DNA from 2 places in the Pulveribacter sp. genome. Region 2 is predicted to be linked to the other one. Evidence: riboswitches for the same ligand, from Rfam matches in the RefSeq annotation. Region 2 holds a riboswitch; the other holds the start of a gene.

Region 1 (7,645 bases), on a different contig from region 2:
CCGGCGCCGTTGGGACCGACGATGCTGGTCCAGCGCGCCGCGGGCAAGTCCAGGTCGATGCCGCGCAGCAAAGCGGTGCTTTGCACGCTGACGCTGATCTGGCGTGCGCTGATAGCTATGGAATTCATAGCCCTGCCCCTCCCCCAAAGGTACGGCGGTGCATCAGCCACAGCAGGTAGCTGCCGCCCAGCGCCGCGGTGAGCACGCCCACGGGCAGCTCCTGCGGGGCGATCAGCCAGCGCGCCAGCACGTCGGCAGCCAGCAGCAGCACGCCGCCCATCAGGCTGGACAGCCACACCTGCCAGGGGTGGGTGACGCGGGCGATGGAGCGCACCAGGTGCGGCGCCGCCAGGCCCACGAAGGCGATCAGCCCGGTGTGCGCCACCGCAGTGCCGGTGGCCAGCGCCAGCGCGGCGATCAGGCCGGCGCGCATGGGCGCCAGCGGCAGGCCGAGGCTGGCGGCCGTGGCCTCGCCCAGCATCAGCGCGTCCAGCAGGCGCGACAGCGCCCAGGCCGCCAGCGCGCACACCAGCCAGGCCGCGGCCATCAGAATGCAGGCCTGCCAGCCCACGAAGGCCGAGCTGCCCATGGTGAAGACCTGCATGGCCTCCAGGATGTTGGGATGCGCCACCTGGATCAGGTCGCGCGCGGCGCCCAGCACCACTCCCACCACCACGCCGGCCAGCAGCAGGCGCAGCGTGTGCTGCACGCCGCGCGCCAGCATCAGCGTCAGCAGCACGGCGCCGGCCGCGCCGGCGAAGGCCGCGCTGGTCAACCCCAGGCGCGCCAGCCAGCCGGCGGCGGCAGGCGACACGCCCAGCAGCGCCATGGCCACCGCCCCGCCCAGGGCCGCGCCCGAGGCGCTGCCCAGCAGGTAGGGGTCGGCCAGCGGATTGCGAAACAGGCCCTGCGACACCGCCCCGGCCAGCCCCAGCAGCGCGCCGGCCAGCCAGGCGCCCAGGGTGCGCGGCAGGCGAATGTCCCAGACGATCTGGCGCGCCAGCGCGTCCTGGCCCATGTGCAGCACGCTCTCGAAGCCGGTGCTGCCCACGCTGGCGCCCAGCAGCACCAGCAGCGCGCTGGCCGCCAGCAGCCACACCAGCAGGCTGGCGCCGCGGTGGCGGCGCTGGTCCTGCACGGCGGTGGTGGGCGGCAGCACAGCGCTCATCGGAAGGCCCCGTTCAGGCAATCGGCCATCAGGCGGGCGGCCTCGGCCATGCGCGGGCCGGGCCGCACCAGGACGTCGCCCTGCTCCGGGCCGAAGACGCACAGCCGCCCGGCCTGGACCGCTGCCAGGTGCTTCCAGCCGGGATAGGTCGTCATCGGCTGGGCGCTGCGGTTGGACACCATGATCACGTCGGGCTGCACGCGCAGCACGAATTCGGGGCTCAGGCGCGGGAACGGCCCCAGCTCCGCCGGCACCACGTTGCGCACGCCCAGGCGCGCCAGCGTCTCGCCGATGAACGAGGTCTGGCCGGCCACGTAGGGGCCGCGGCTGACCTCGAAGTACACCCGCGCGCCGTGCGCCTTGGGCGGCAGCGACTGGGCCGCCGCCTGCACGGCCGCGTCGATCACGCGCCACAGCCGGTCTGCGCCCTGCTCGCGCGGCACGGCGAACAGCGCGCCCAGCACGCCCAGCACGCGGCGCACGTCGGCATGGTTCTTGGGCTCTAGCGCGACGACCTTCAGCCCCAAGGCTTCGAGCCGGTCGCTGACCCGGCTGCTCACCGACAGCAGCACCACGTCGGGCTGGAGGGCGACGACGGCCTCGACGCTGGGGTCCAGCCCGCCGCCCACCTGCGGCAGGGCGCGCACGGCCTGGGGCCAGTTGGAGTAGCGGTCCACCCCCACCAGGCGGTGGCACTGCTGCATCTCGCACAGGCTTTCGGTCAGCGAGGGCAAGAGGCTGACGACGCGCTGCGGCGGCGCGTCGAACTGCAGCGTGCGGCCTCGGTCGTCCTGGATGGCGATGGCGGCCGAAGCGGCCGAGGCGGCGCCCGCCAGCGCCAGGACGGTGCAGATCAGGCGCGTCCAGCGCAGCCAGGGCCGTGTCATAGGAGTGCCTCGTCTTTCAGGGTGAGCGGGAGGCCGGCCGCCATCAGCGTCACGCGCCGGCAGGCGGCGGCCGCCTGCTGATTCACCACGCCCAGCGCGTCGACGAAGGCGCGCACCTCCCGCCCCAGCGGGATCACGCCCAGGCCGATCTCGTTGCCCACCAGCACCACCGGGCCGGGGCATTGCGCCAGCGCTTCAAAAAAGTGAGCTGCCTGCGCTTGCCAGGCAAGGGCTGGAGGCCGATTTGGCTCATATTCCTGCGGCGCCACCGGCATCAGCCAGTGGGTCAGCCACAGGGTCAGGCAGTCCACCACCACTAGGGTGCCGGGCGCTCCGCGTTGCGCCAGGGCGGCGGCCAGGTCGCGTGGCTCCTCCAGCAGCGCCAGGCCGGGCACGCGTTCGGCGCGCTCGCGCTGGTGGCGCACGATGCGCGCGCGCATCTCCTCGTCGTGGGCCTGGGCGGTGGCGATCAGCAGCGCGGCGTGCCCGGGCGAGCGCCCAAGCCAGGCGCGGGCCAGCTGCTCGGCGCGGCGCGACTTGCCGCTCTTTTGGCCGCCCAGGATGAGTTCGCTGCGCGCGATGTCCATGCTCTTGTCCGTCCTTTCGTCTAGGCCTGCGGTCCGTCGCCCAGCAGCCGCGCCACAGCCTGGTGGCTGGAGGCGAACCATGCCTGGAAGAAGCTGGCGCGGATGCTGCCGCAGCGGTACACAGCCTCGGCCCCCTGCAGCGCCGCCGTGCCGGCCCCGGGCCGTGTGGCCTGGGCGAGCACCGGCATGGCGCCGTCCTGCACGACGGCGTAATGAAAACTGTGGCCGCGCAGCGGCTCGCAGCCGTCCAGGCGCAGCTCGCGCGGGCCTATGGCCGCCAGGCGTTGCTGCAAGGCGGCGCGGCCCGGCAGCAGGCCCCACAGCGGCAGCTCGCTGCCGTCCGGCATGGCGATGGACTGCAGCAGCGCCAGCAGGCCCCCGCCTTCGGCCCACACTGGCCGGCCCGCGTCCACATGCGCCTGCAGCTGCGCGCGCAGCGCATGCCGCTCGGCCAGGGCGGAGGCGTGCAGTTCGGGATAGCCGCCGGGCAGCCACAGCGCGTCGCAGTCGGGCAGCGGTTCGCCGCGCAGCGGCGAGAACAGCGCCACCTGCGCACCCAGGGCGCGCAGCGTGTCCAGGTTGGCGGCATAAACCAGACAGAAGGCCTCGTCGCGCGCCACCGCCACGGTGCGCCCGGCCAGCGTGGGCGCCGGGGTCTCGGCTTCGGGCACGGCGGCGAAGTCCACGGCCCAGCGCTGCAGCTCGTGCGGGCCGATGCGGCCCAGCGGGGTGGCGGCCAGTGCGTCGGCCGCCGCGTCCAGCCGGGCCAGGGCGTCGGGTAGCTCCTGGGCCGCCACCAGGCCCAGGTGCCGCTCGGGCAGGAGCCCACCAGGCTTACCCCTGCCCGAGCCACCACTGCCGATGCCCGGCAGCGCTCCCAGCCAATCGGTCGCGTCGCTCAAGCCCTCCTGCAGCATGCGCGCATGGCCTTCACCCGCCACGCGGTTGGCCAGGGCGCCGGCCCAGGGCAGATCAGGCCAGTAGCTGCGCAGGCCGTGCACCAGCGCGCCGAACGTGCCGCCCATGGCGCTGGCGTCGATCACCGCCAGCACCGGGATGCCACAGCGCCGCGCCAGCTCCGCCACGCTGTGCTCGCCGTCGAACAGGCCCATCACTCCTTCGATGATCAGCAGATCGGCCTGCTGCGCGGCGGCATGCAGGCGCCGGCGGCAGTCGTCCTCGCCCGTCATCCACAGGTCCAGCGGGTGCACGAGCGCGCCGCTGGCCAGTTCGTGCCAGTGCGGGTCCAGATGGTCCGGTCCGCACTTGAAGACGCGCACGCGCCGCCCCTGGCGCGCATGCAGGCGAGCCAGCGCGGCGGCCACCGTGGTCTTGCCCTGGCCCGAAGCGGGCGCGGCGATGATCAACGCGGGGCAGCGGGCCATGGCCTTCTGTCTCAATGCGGGGCCCACTTCAAGCCCACGTACAGGCTGCGCCCGGGTGTGACATAGGTGCGCGCCAGCTGGTAGTCCTTGTCTCCCAGGTTGTCCACGCGGGCCAGCAGCGTGAAGTCGCGCGCCACGCGGGTGCTGGCGTACAGGTTGACGAGGGTGTAGCCGCCCAGCACCTGGGTGTTGGCCGCGTTATCGAAGCGGCGGCCGGAGGCCTGCACCTCGGCGCCCAGCGTCCAGCCGGCCAGTTGCGTGTCGGCGCCGAAGGTGGCGTAGCGCTTGGCGCGGCGCTGCAGCTGCCTGCCCGTCGCCAGGTCCTTGGGGCTTTGCAGGTCGATGGAGCCGTGCAGCGTCACGCCGCCGACGCGGTGGCCGGCGGAGAGGGTGACACCCTTGTATTCGGCCCGGCCCACGCTGTTGTAGCAGCCGAAGTCCTGGCCACAGGCGGTGGCGGTGCCGTCGAAGATGATCAGGTTGCTCACCCGGTTGCGATAGGCCACCACGCCCGCATGGCTGGCGCCGCTGGCGTAGCGCAGGCCGACCTCGATGTTGCGGCCGGTCTCCGGCTTCAGGCTGGCGTCGCCATACTGGCTGAAGCGCTGGTACAGCGTGGGCGCCCGGAAGGCCGTGCCGGCCGAGGCCGTGGCGCGCAGCGTGGGCGTGATGGCATAGCCGTAGGCCACGCTGCCGGTGTTCTTGCTGCCGAACTCGCTGTCGGAGTCATGGCGCAGGTTCAGCTGCAGCGTGTGGTTGCCCGCGTGAAAGCCATAGCCCAGCGCCAGCGCGTCCTGGGAGCGGTCGCGGTCAATGGGGTCGTTGGTCAACTGATCTTCGCGCCGCTCCAGCGCGGCGGTGAACAGGTGCGCGCCCAGGCGGTACTCGTTGTGCCACAGGTAGCCGCGCAGGTGCGTGCGCGTCAGGTAGTGCGACGGCGTAGTCTCGTAGCGGCTGACCGAGTCGGTGAGCGAGACGCGCGAGCTGAAGGCCTGCGACCACTGCGCCGACCAGGTGAGGCCGGCGGCGTGCATGCGGTTGTCGTTCTGGTCGTCCTCGGGGTCGGCCGGGGTGTACTTGGAGCCGTCGTAGCCGGACTTCATCTCGTTGGCCAGCAGCGTGGCGTCGATCCGGTGCGCGGCGTTGATCTTCAGGCCCAGGCGCGCGTTGCCCGCCGTGGTGCGGTAGCCATCACGGTCCGGGTTATGGCCCGCGCTGTCGCGGATGTCATAGCCGTCGCTGCGCTCGTGGCTGATGCCCAGCGCATAGTCGAAGGCGCCGCCCTCGCCCGCAGCGCCGCTGACCCCGGCCTCGATCCGGCGCAGCTGGTGCGAGCCCAGGCCCACACCCACGTAGGGCGCCGCCGGGCCCTCGCCCTTCTTGGTGAACAGCTGGATCACGCCACCCATGGCGTCCGAGCCGTAGACGGCGGCAGCCGGGCCGCGCAGCACCTCGATGCGGTCGATCTGCGACAGCGGGATCTGCTCCCACACGGCTCCACCGGTGGATTGCGAATCCACGCGCACGCCGTCGATGTACACGGCGGTGAAGCGCCCCTCGGCGCCGCGCAGAAACACATTGGACGAGTTGCCCACGCCGCCGTTGCGCGTGATCTCCACGCCCGGCAGCCGCGCCAGTACGTCCACCAGGCCGGTGGCGCCGGCCTGGGCGATGGTTTCGCTATCCACGATGGAGACGTCGGCCACGATGTCGGTCAGCGGCTGGGCGGTGCGGGTGGCGGTCACCACCACATCGTCCAGCGAGGGAGAGCGCAGGTTTTGCGCCACCACGATGGCGCCGTCCTGGGCCTGAGCGGAGCAGACGGCGAGAACGGCCAGGGTGAGCGCACTGGCACGCAGGCGCACGCAGCCCGATGCAGCCGCGCTTTCACGGAACAGGGAAATCGACATGGAAGACAAGAATCAGCAAACAACCCGTGCCAGCATCCCCGCCGGCGTTGGGTGAAACAGCTGCGCACCCCAAAGGGTGTGCAACCTCCGTGTTGGCCGGTATCCGGGCTGGCGAAACACCTTCCAACGCCTTCCCAGACGCTTGTTCAAGGCATCCAGTGGCTTCGTGTGTGAAAGGGCAGCCGCCAAGGCGGCTGGTTCGCTGACCGTTGCGGGGGCAGCGCAGGCTCGGATGCACTCCATGGCGGAGGCTCCTCCCTGCTTCCCGTTGAACTGCCGCATGTGAACCACGCAGCGAGCACCAACGGCACGATTTTATGCCGGGACGCAGCCTGGTCCCTACAATCCCAGGCCTATGTCAGCGCCTTCGCCCTCCGTCCCCTCCACCATCGACCAGGTCGCCGAGCGCGTGGAACGGCTCCTGCAGCAGCACGAGCAGCTCAGGCGCACCAACGCGCTGCTGGCCCAGCAGGTCATGGCGCTCACGCAGGAGCGCGACTCGCTCAAGTCCCGCCTGCAGGCCGCCCGCTCACGGGTCGAGTCGCTGCTGGACCGCCTGCCTTCGAATTCGCAACCCAAGGACGACACCCCATGAAGCAGATCGAGGTCCAGATCCTGCAGCAAAGCTACCTGCTGGCCTGCCCCGAAGGCCAGGAGGCGCGCCTGCTGGACGCCGTGGAGCGCGTGGATACGGCCATGACCCAGATCCGCGACACTGGCAAGGTGCGTGCCCGTGACCGCATCGCCGTGCTGGCTGCGCTGAATCTCGCCTTCGAGGTCGCCGACCGCGAGGCCGCTGCCGCCCAGGCAGCGCACGCTCAGCCCGCCGAGGTACTCGCCAGCGCACCGCAGGAATCTGCAGGCGAGGAGCGCCTGTCCCAGCTGCTGCTGCGCCTGGACGAAGCTCTGGGTGACGACGGGCGAGTGTCGTAAGGATTTGCGAGCAACCGGCCCGGCCCGCCACGTGGCCGGTACAATGAAAGCGTCTGCGGTGCTGCCGGGCTTTATATTTCCTTGAACCAATGCTCACTGAGCACGGGCTTGGTACATTGCCTGGCAAGCGTGATCATCTCGCGTCAGATGAACCCAATGCCTGGCTGCCCTCGCCCCCCTGAACCCCCGGTTCAGGATGCCGGTCCGGTGGCATTCGCAGACACCTTTTTCTTAGCTACCCGGCCTTAGTGCAAACGGTCCTGCAGCATCAGGTCACGCAACTGCTGCTTTGGCAAGGCGGGTGAGCACAGGTACCCCTGATAGAACATGCAGCCCATGGCGCTCAGTGCCTCGCGCTGCACCTTGTCCTCGACACCTTCCGCTACCACTTCCAGGCCCAGCGCCTGACCCATCTTGATGATGGCCTGGACGATCGCACGCTCGCCGTCCTCGCCCGGAAGGCCATCGACGAAGGACTTGTCCACCTTCAATCGGTGTATGGGCAGGTTCTTCAGGTAGGCAAGGCTGGAGTAGCCCGTACCGAAGTCATCGATAGACAGGCTGATGCCCATACGGGCCAATGCGGCCAGCATCTCCTCCTTGTCCTGCGCATCCTGCAGCAGCACGCTTTCCGTCAATTCCAGCTCCAGCTGGCGGGGCCGCAGGCCATGATGCTCGATCAGCCTGGCAACGCGATGCAGGAAGCCCGGCTGGCGAAACTCAAGTGCTGACACGTTGACCGAGATCACCAGCGGCGTTTCACTGTCCTGCCAAT
Region 2 (7,645 bases):
GTGCGGCGTTGGCATCGACCGTCCAGCCGCGCACGGGCTCAGCGGCGAAAGCAAGCTCAAGGCCGGTGGAGCTTTGACTGCCGATCTGTTGCGTGAGAGCAGGGTTGTCCACGTCGCGTGTGAGCAGCTTGCGCTTGTCGATGCGGTACAGCGCCACGCTCCATTCGCCGCGCAGCGCCGGCACGTCGCCCTTGACGCCGACTTCCGCTTGGCGCCCGCGCGTCAGGTCGTAGCTGGTGGTGCCGCCGGGCAGCGCCAGCGCACCGCTCACCGGGTCGGTCGCGGTGGCGAATTGGCCGTACAGCGAGAGTGCATCGCTGGCCTTCCATACGGCGCCGAGCCGGCCGGTGACGGGTGAATAGCGCACGTCGTCCGGTGCAGCGCTGGTGCGCATGTTTTGAGTATGCAGGCGGATGCGGTCGGCGCGCAGGCCGCCCAACACCGTCCACTGGGGCGTCAGCGTCCAGTGGCTTTCGACGAACAAGGCGGTCGTGGTCAGGTCGGAGCGGCGGGCCAGCCCGTAGGGGACAGGGCTGAGGAACACGCCGGGGTCGACCTGGCCAGGGTCGACCCGGTCGGCGCCGCCGTAGGGCGAGTTGCTGAGGGTATCGAAATCGGTGCGATAGGCATCCAGACCGGCCACCAGCCTGTGCCGCATGCCGGCGACTTCGCCGTTCACCTGGGCTTCGAAGCGGTTGCCGGTTTGCTTGACCCCGTGGCCGATGTGCAGGAAGTCGGTGCGATCGACCAGGCCGCTGGCGGGGACAAAGGTGTAGTCCTCGGCGTTGCGCCAGACCCGGTTCGAGCGCAAGTGATAAGTCTCGTTGCGCAGTTGCACGCCATCGGCTACGTCGTGGCGCAGGCGCAGGCGCCAGGCCTGGTCGTTGTAGCGCACGCGCGCGTCGCTGACGTTGAAGCTGGTGCGTCGCCATTCACGCGGCACGCCACCATCGCGCGTGGGCGTGCCGAAGTAGGTGGTGTCATCGTTGTGCCCGCCGTCGAAGCTCATCGTGGCGGCAAAGCGCGCGTTGGGCCTGAAGGTCAGCGCCAGGGAGGCGTTCTGGCGGTCATATTGGCTGTCGCGGCGAACACCGCTACTGTGCGCCGCGTCGACATAGGCGGAGTACGCCAGGGCGTCGCTGATCGGCCCGCGCAGCCCGACGCCGCCTGAGATCGTCCGGTGCTGGCCCAGGCTCACATAGGCCTCGCGCTCGCTGCGATCGAACAACGGCTGCTTGGTGACGTAGTTGACAACCGCGCCGATCGCTCCGTCGCCGTACAGCACCGAAGCCGGCCCGCGCAAGACCTGGATCGATTCGATCGGCCAAGTCGAGAACGGGTAGGTGACGGTTCCGGCGGCGACCGTCAGGCGCGTGCCGTCCAGCAGTTGCGCAACCGAGTTGTGGCCCACGAATCCGCGCGCGCTGAGGCTGCTGAAGCCGTTGCCAGGCGCCGGCATTTCGGCGATGCCGGTCAGGCTGACCACGGCGTCCTGGGTACGCATGATGTTGCGCGAGAGGATCTGTTCGCGCGACATCACGCTCACGCTGGCCGGCGTTTCGCGCGCCGTCAGGCCCAGGCGCGAACCGGTTTCTTGCGGCTGCAACTGGTTCAGGCTGGCGTCGTGGGCGACGGCCTCGCTGCTGACCGTGACCGCCGGCAGCGCCCTCTGCGCCGCTGTATCGGCCGGCGGCGCCGCGGTTTGCGCTGCCGCATTGGCGGCGACCAGCAGCACGCCGGGGCCTGTCAGCGCGATCGCGCGGTGGTGTGCGAGAGCGCACAGCTGCGCGCGTACCAAGCCGCCTAGGCTCATGGTCATTCCTCCAGTGGCGCGCCTGCTCTCCCGCGGGACGCGCTACGTTGCTGATGGCAGCTGGAATGAGATGAGAACGGCCAAGCAAAAAGGCCGGTGCAAGGGCCGTGCTTGTCCGGCCCGCCGCTCGCCCGCAGCCGCCGCTACATGTTCACGCAGGCCGGTATCCGGGCTCACGGATGGTGCGCATGGCGCACCAGGCCTTGCGCCTTCCCGCGCCATGTGGCGCAGTGGCAGCCGGCATGCGGGGCATGCTGGCGGGCAAGACTTGGTTTCCGCTGACCGTTGCGGGGGCAGCGCAGGAATTGCGGGTCTTGTTCACAAGACGACGCGCACCTGCTTCCCGTTGAACTTCGTTGCCCGCGTGGAGCGGGCGAAGCACCTGGTGAAAAGCCGCCTGTCAGGCAGAGCCTGGCGGGCGGCGGGCGCGATTGTGGCACAGGCCTGTGGACCTGCTTCGCGCGCAGCTTCAGTCCTGCTGCTCCAAAAAACGCTGCGCGTCCAGCGCCGCCATGCAGCCCGTGCCGGCGCTGGTGATGGCCTGGCGGTACACATGGTCCTGCACGTCGCCGGCGGCGAAGACGCCCGGCACGCTGGTCTGGGTGGCGAAGCCCTTCAAGCCGCCCTGGGTGGTGATGTAGCCGTTCTCCATGTCCAGCTGGCCCTGGAAGATGTCGGTGTTGGGGTGGTGGCCGATGGCGATGAAGGCGCCCTGCAGGGCGATGTCCTCGGTGTGCTCGTCCCGGGTGCTCTTGATGCGGATGCCGGTCACGCCGCTGTCGTCGCCCAGCACTTCGTCCAGCGTGAAGTGGGTCTTGAGCTCGATCTTGCCCTCCTTGACCTTCTCCATCAGCTTGTCCACGAGAATGGGCTCGGCCTTGAACTTGTCGCGCCGATGCACCAGGGTGACCTTGCGGGCGATGTTGGACAGGTACAGGGCTTCCTCCACGGCGGTGTTGCCCCCGCCGACCACGCACACGTCCTGCTCGCGGTAGAAGAAGCCGTCGCAGGTGGCGCAGGCCGACACGCCGCGGCCCATGAAGGCCGCTTCGGAGGGCAGGCCCAGGTACTTGGCCGAGGCGCCGGTGGCGATGATCAGGGTGTCACAGGTGTAGGTGCCGCTGTCGCCGGTGAGGGTGAAGGGGCGCTTGGACAGGTCCACGGCGCTGATGTGGTCGAAGATCACCTGCGTCTTGAAGCGCTCGGCGTGCTCCAGGAAGCGCTGCATCAGGTCCGGGCCCTGCACGCCGTTGGCGTCGGCCGGCCAGTTGTCCACCTCGGTGGTGGTCATGAGCTGGCCACCCTGGGCCATGCCGGTGATCAGCACCGGGTTGAGGTTGGCACGCGCCGCATAGACGGCGGCGGTGTAGCCGGCGGGGCCCGAGCCCAGGATCAGGACTTTGGCGTGTTGCGTATTGGACATGATGGTCGTCGACAAAGCGGTTGGAGAAGGGCGCTGCGGCGCCCGGCCGGGCCATTGTAGGGAGCGGCCATCGCCCCGCCAAAGGCATGGGGTAAGCTTCCGCGCTTGGCTTTTCGCTCTATGACTTATTCCCTCAATACCCTGAACGCAACGTCGCAGGCCAAGGGCGCGGGGCGCGGCGGCGTGGCCCGCTTCGGCCACGAGCTCAGCCTGATCGCGGGGCTGCTGGCGCTGGTGTTCTGGCTGCTGGCGCTGGCCAGCTTTTCGCCGCAGGACGTGGCCTGGTCCACGACGGGCGCGCCGGAGCACGGCGCGGTGGCCAACTGGGTCGGCCGCCTGGGCGCCTGGGCGGCGGACGCCAGCTATTTCGCGCTCGGCTTTTCCGTCTGGTGGGCGGTGGCCGCGGCGGTCCACGCCTGGCTGGCCTCGCTGGCGCACTGGATGCGCGGCGGCCAGCACGCCGGTGGCGCCACGCCGTCCCACCCCTGGCTGCGCCGCGCCCTGTACTGGCTGGGGCTGGCGCTGCTCCTGGGCGCCAGCTGCGCGCTGGAGTGGTCGCGCCTGTACCGCTTCGAAGACTTGCTGCCCGGCCACGCCGGCGGTGTGCTGGGCTACCTGATGGGGCCGCTGGCGGTGAAGTGGCTGGGCTTCACTGGCTCGGGCCTGGCCGGCGTGGTGCTGGTGGTGCTGGGTGCGGGCCTGGTGTTCCATTTCTCCTGGGGCCAGCTGGCCGAGCGCCTGGGCGCGCGCATCGATGCCCTGGTGCAGGCCGGCCGGGCGCGGCGCGAGCGCGTGCGCGACGCGGCCGTGGGCCGGCGCGCGGCGCGCGAGCGCCAGGGCCCGGCGGTGCGCGAGGAGCCGCATGCGGACGATGCGCCCGCGGCCTCCGCCGCGCGGGTACACGCCCCTGTCACCATCATCGAGCCGCAGCTGGCCGACCCGGTGCCCAGCACCCGGGTGGTCAAGGAGCGGCAAAAGCCCCTGTTCACCGAGATCTCCGACAGCGCCCTGCCGCAGGTGGACCTGCTGGACACCGCCCAGACGCGCCAGGAGAGCGTGTCCGCCGACACGCTGGAGATGACCAGCCGCCTGATCGAGAAGAAGCTGGGCGACTTCGGCGTGGAGGTGACGGTGGTCGCCGCCGCGCCCGGCCCGGTCATCACGCGCTACGAGATCGAGCCGGCCACGGGCGTGAAAGGCTCGCAAATCGTCAATCTGGCCAAGGACCTGGCGCGCTCGCTGTCGCTGGTGTCCATCCGCGTGGTCGAGACCATTCCTGGCAAGACCACCATGGCGCTGGAGCTGCCCAACGCCCGGCGCCAGACCATCCGCCTGTCGGAGATCCTGGGCTCGCAGGTCTACCACGATGCGCGCAGCATGCTGACCGTAGGCCTCGGCAAGGACATCGTGGGCGCCCCGGTGGTGGCCGACCTGGCCAAGATGCCGCACTGCCTGGTGGCCGGCACCACCGGCTCGGGCAAGTCGGTGGGCATCAACGCCATGATCCTGAGCCTGCTGTACAAGGCCGAGGCGCGCGACGTGCGCCTGCTCATGATAGACCCCAAGATGCTGGAAATGTCGGTCTACGAGGGCATTCCGCACCTGCTGGCGCCCGTGGTCACCGACATGAAGCAGGCCGCGCACGGCCTGAACTGGTGCGTGGCCGAGATGGAGCGGCGCTATAAATTGATGAGCAAGCTGGGCGTGCGCAATCTGGCGGGCTACAACGCCAAGATCGACGAGGCCAAGGCGCGCGAGGAGTTCATCTACAACCCCTTCAGCCTCACGCCCGAGGAGCCCGAGCCGCTGGAGCGCCTGCCGCACATCGTGGTCGTCATCGACGAGCTGGCCGACCTGATGATGGTGGTGGGCAAGAAGATCGAGGAGCTGATCGCCCGCCTGGCGCAGAAGGCGCGTGCCGCCGGCATCCACCTGATCCTGGCAACGCAGCGGCCCAGCGTGGACGTGATCACCGGCCTGATCAAGGCCAACATTCCCACGCGCATCGCCTTCCAGGTCTCCAGCAAGATCGACAGCCGCACCATCCTGGACCAGATGGGCGCCGAGGCCCTGCTGGGCATGGGCGACATGCTCTACATGGCCAGCGGCACCGGCCTGCCGGTGCGCGTGCACGGCGCCTTCGTGTCGGACGAGGAAGTGCACCGCGTCGTCAACTACCTCAAGAGCCAGGGGGAGCCGGACTACATCGACGGGGTGCTGGAAGGCGGTACCGTCGACGGTGACGACAGCGGCTTCGGGCTGGGCGACGGCGAAGGCGGCAGCGGGGGCGAGAAGGACCCCATGTACGACCAGGCCGTGGAGGTGGTGCTGAAAGACCGCAAGGCCAGCATCTCCTACGTCCAGCGCAAGCTGCGCATTGGCTACAACCGCTCGGCGCGGCTGCTGGAGGACATGGAGAACGCCGGCCTGGTCAGCGCTCTCACGTCCAACGGCCAGCGCGAAGTGCTGGTGCCCGCTCGGGAGTAAGGGCAGCCCCCTGAGCCGCTGCGCGGCTTCCCCCTTCTCTCGGCTGACGCCGGGAAGGGGGACGACACCAGCGCTGCGGGGCGGCCCTTGCGCGGTGTCCGCTGGCTGCGGGCGGTCTGTTTGGATCGGTAGCGCCCGGATCAGCGCTTTTGAGAAATCCCTATGAAAAAACTGTTCACTACTGTTTTGATAGCTGCCAGCGCCCAGTGGGCCTGGGCTGACGGCCTTTCCAGCCTCGAAAACTTCATGAAGTCTGCCCAGAGCGGCAGCGCGCAGTTCACGCAGACGGTGACCGCACCCCCGAAGGAAGGCCAGCCCGCGCGCAGCAAGACCAGCAGCGGCACTTTTGACTTCCAGCGGCCGGGGCACTTCCGTTTCGTCTACCAAAAGCCGTTCGAGCAGACCATCGTCGCCGACGGCAAGACGCTATGGCTCTACGACGCTGACCTGAACCAGGTCACCCAGCGTGCGCAGGACAAGGCGCTGGGCTCTACGCCCGCCGCGCTGCTGGCCTCTGCACCCGATCTGGCGGCGCTGCGCGCCGACTTCACGCTGGAATCCGCCCCCGACCAGGACGGTCTGCAGTGGGTGCTGGCCACGCCGAAGGCGCGCGATGGCCAGCTGAAAAGCGTGCGCGTGGGCTTCGATGGCGAGACCCTGGCGGCGCTGGACATCCTGGACAGCTTTGGCCAGCGCTCGCTGATCCGCTTCAGCGGCATGAAGCTCAACCCCGTGCTACCCGCGGGCACCTTCACCTTCAAGCCGCCCGCGGGGGCGGACGTGTTGCAGCAGTAAAACTCCTGTTTTGATAGCTGCCAGCGCTTGACTGGCGGGTACTAGAGGTCGATTTCGCTTGTATCCTGCGCCAGCGCCGCGGCCACCCGCTGACGCACGCCGGGCAGCCATTCGGCCTCGAACCACGGGTTGTGCTTGAGCCAGCCATTGTTGCGCGGGCTGGGGTGGGGCAGGGCGATCACCGGGCTGCCGGGCGCGCCGCTGGCGCGCACCGTTTCGGCCAGTGGCCGGCCGCGGCTGGCCGGCAGGTGCCAGCCGATGGCGTACTGGCCCACGGCCACCGTCAGCGTGATGTGCGGCAGCAGCGCCAGCAGCGGCGCGCGCCAGGTGGGCGCGCACTCGGGGCGCGGTGGGGCGTCCCCCGAGGCGCCCTTGCCCGGGTAGCAAAAGCCCATGGGCACGATGGCCACGCGCTCCGGGTCGTAGAACACCTCGCGCGGCAGCTGCAGCCAGTCGCGCAGGCGCTCGCCGCTGGCGTCGTCAAACGGCACACCCGAGGCATGCACCTTGCGCCCGGGCGCCTGGCTGGCGATGAGGATGCGTGCGCCCGTGCCCGCCTGCAGCACCGGTCGCGGGCCCAGCGGCAGGACGGGCGCGCACAGCGTGCACTGGCGCACGCGCTGCAGCAGATCGCCCAGGGGCAAAAGAGGTTGTGGAGCAGCGGGCAGGGTTCTGGGCGCCATGGGGCTCTTGTTCAGTCTTCGCGGATGTCCGCGCCGGCCTGCGCCAGCAACTCGCGCAGCAGCGAGCGGTGGCAGCGCGCCTCGTTTTCGCAGTAGCAGCCGACGGAGAAGTTGGCCTGCCTGGACAGCTGGGCCAGCGTGTCGAGCAGATGGCGCCGGTCAGGCTCTGCCATCTCGCGGCGGTAGCGGCGGGCGAACTCGCCCCATTCGGCGTCACTGTGCGCCGCCAGCGCCTGCTTCACGGCCTCGGCGCTGGGTGCCAGGTTGGGCAGCCAGGCGTAATACCAGTCCTGCGCAGCGAACTGGTCGCGGGGTACGCCGCGCGGCGGACGGCGCACGGTGCCGATGCGCGTTCCCTCGTTGGGCGCGCGCGGGCTGCCCAGGCGGACGATGCGGACAGGCATGGCGCGGCCTCCCGGCTTCAGGCCGCGCGGCCGTCGTAGT

Evidence for each region. Region 2 has a riboswitch for cobalamin ahead of RT282_RS12435 (TonB-dependent receptor). Riboswitches for the same ligand answer to the same signal wherever they lie in the genome.
Region 1: it holds a riboswitch for cobalamin, as region 2 does, so the genes downstream of both, RT282_RS09075 (TonB-dependent receptor domain-containing protein) here and RT282_RS12435 (TonB-dependent receptor) in region 2, are expected to answer to the same signal.

The regions. Positions count from the first base shown of each region.
Region 1 covers NZ_DAMATK010000002.1:591,632-599,276, forward strand. The annotation lists gene RT282_RS09050 (ABC transporter ATP-binding protein) at 1-128, opposite strand, end outside; gene RT282_RS09055 (iron ABC transporter permease) at 125-1,168, opposite strand; gene RT282_RS09060 (helical backbone metal receptor) at 1,165-2,055, opposite strand; gene RT282_RS09065 (bifunctional adenosylcobinamide kinase/adenosylcobinamide-phosphate guanylyltransferase) at 2,052-2,642, opposite strand; gene RT282_RS09070 (cobyrinate a,c-diamide synthase) at 2,663-4,027, opposite strand; gene RT282_RS09075 (TonB-dependent receptor domain-containing protein) at 4,039-5,937, opposite strand; cobalamin riboswitch at 6,014-6,258, opposite strand; gene RT282_RS09080 (DUF904 domain-containing protein) at 6,293-6,532, shown strand; gene RT282_RS09085 (cell division protein ZapA) at 6,529-6,870, shown strand; gene RT282_RS09090 (EAL domain-containing protein) at 7,116-7,645, opposite strand, start outside.
Region 2 covers NZ_DAMATK010000003.1:251,412-259,056, reverse strand. The annotation lists gene RT282_RS12435 (TonB-dependent receptor) at 1-1,813, opposite strand, end outside; cobalamin riboswitch at 1,954-2,214, opposite strand; gene trxB (thioredoxin-disulfide reductase) at 2,283-3,236, opposite strand; gene RT282_RS12425 (DNA translocase FtsK 4TM domain-containing protein) at 3,357-5,723, shown strand; gene lolA (outer membrane lipoprotein chaperone LolA) at 5,886-6,518, shown strand; gene RT282_RS12415 (uracil-DNA glycosylase family protein) at 6,560-7,201, opposite strand; gene RT282_RS12410 (DUF488 domain-containing protein) at 7,213-7,605, opposite strand; gene RT282_RS12405 (GFA family protein) at 7,623-7,645, opposite strand, start outside.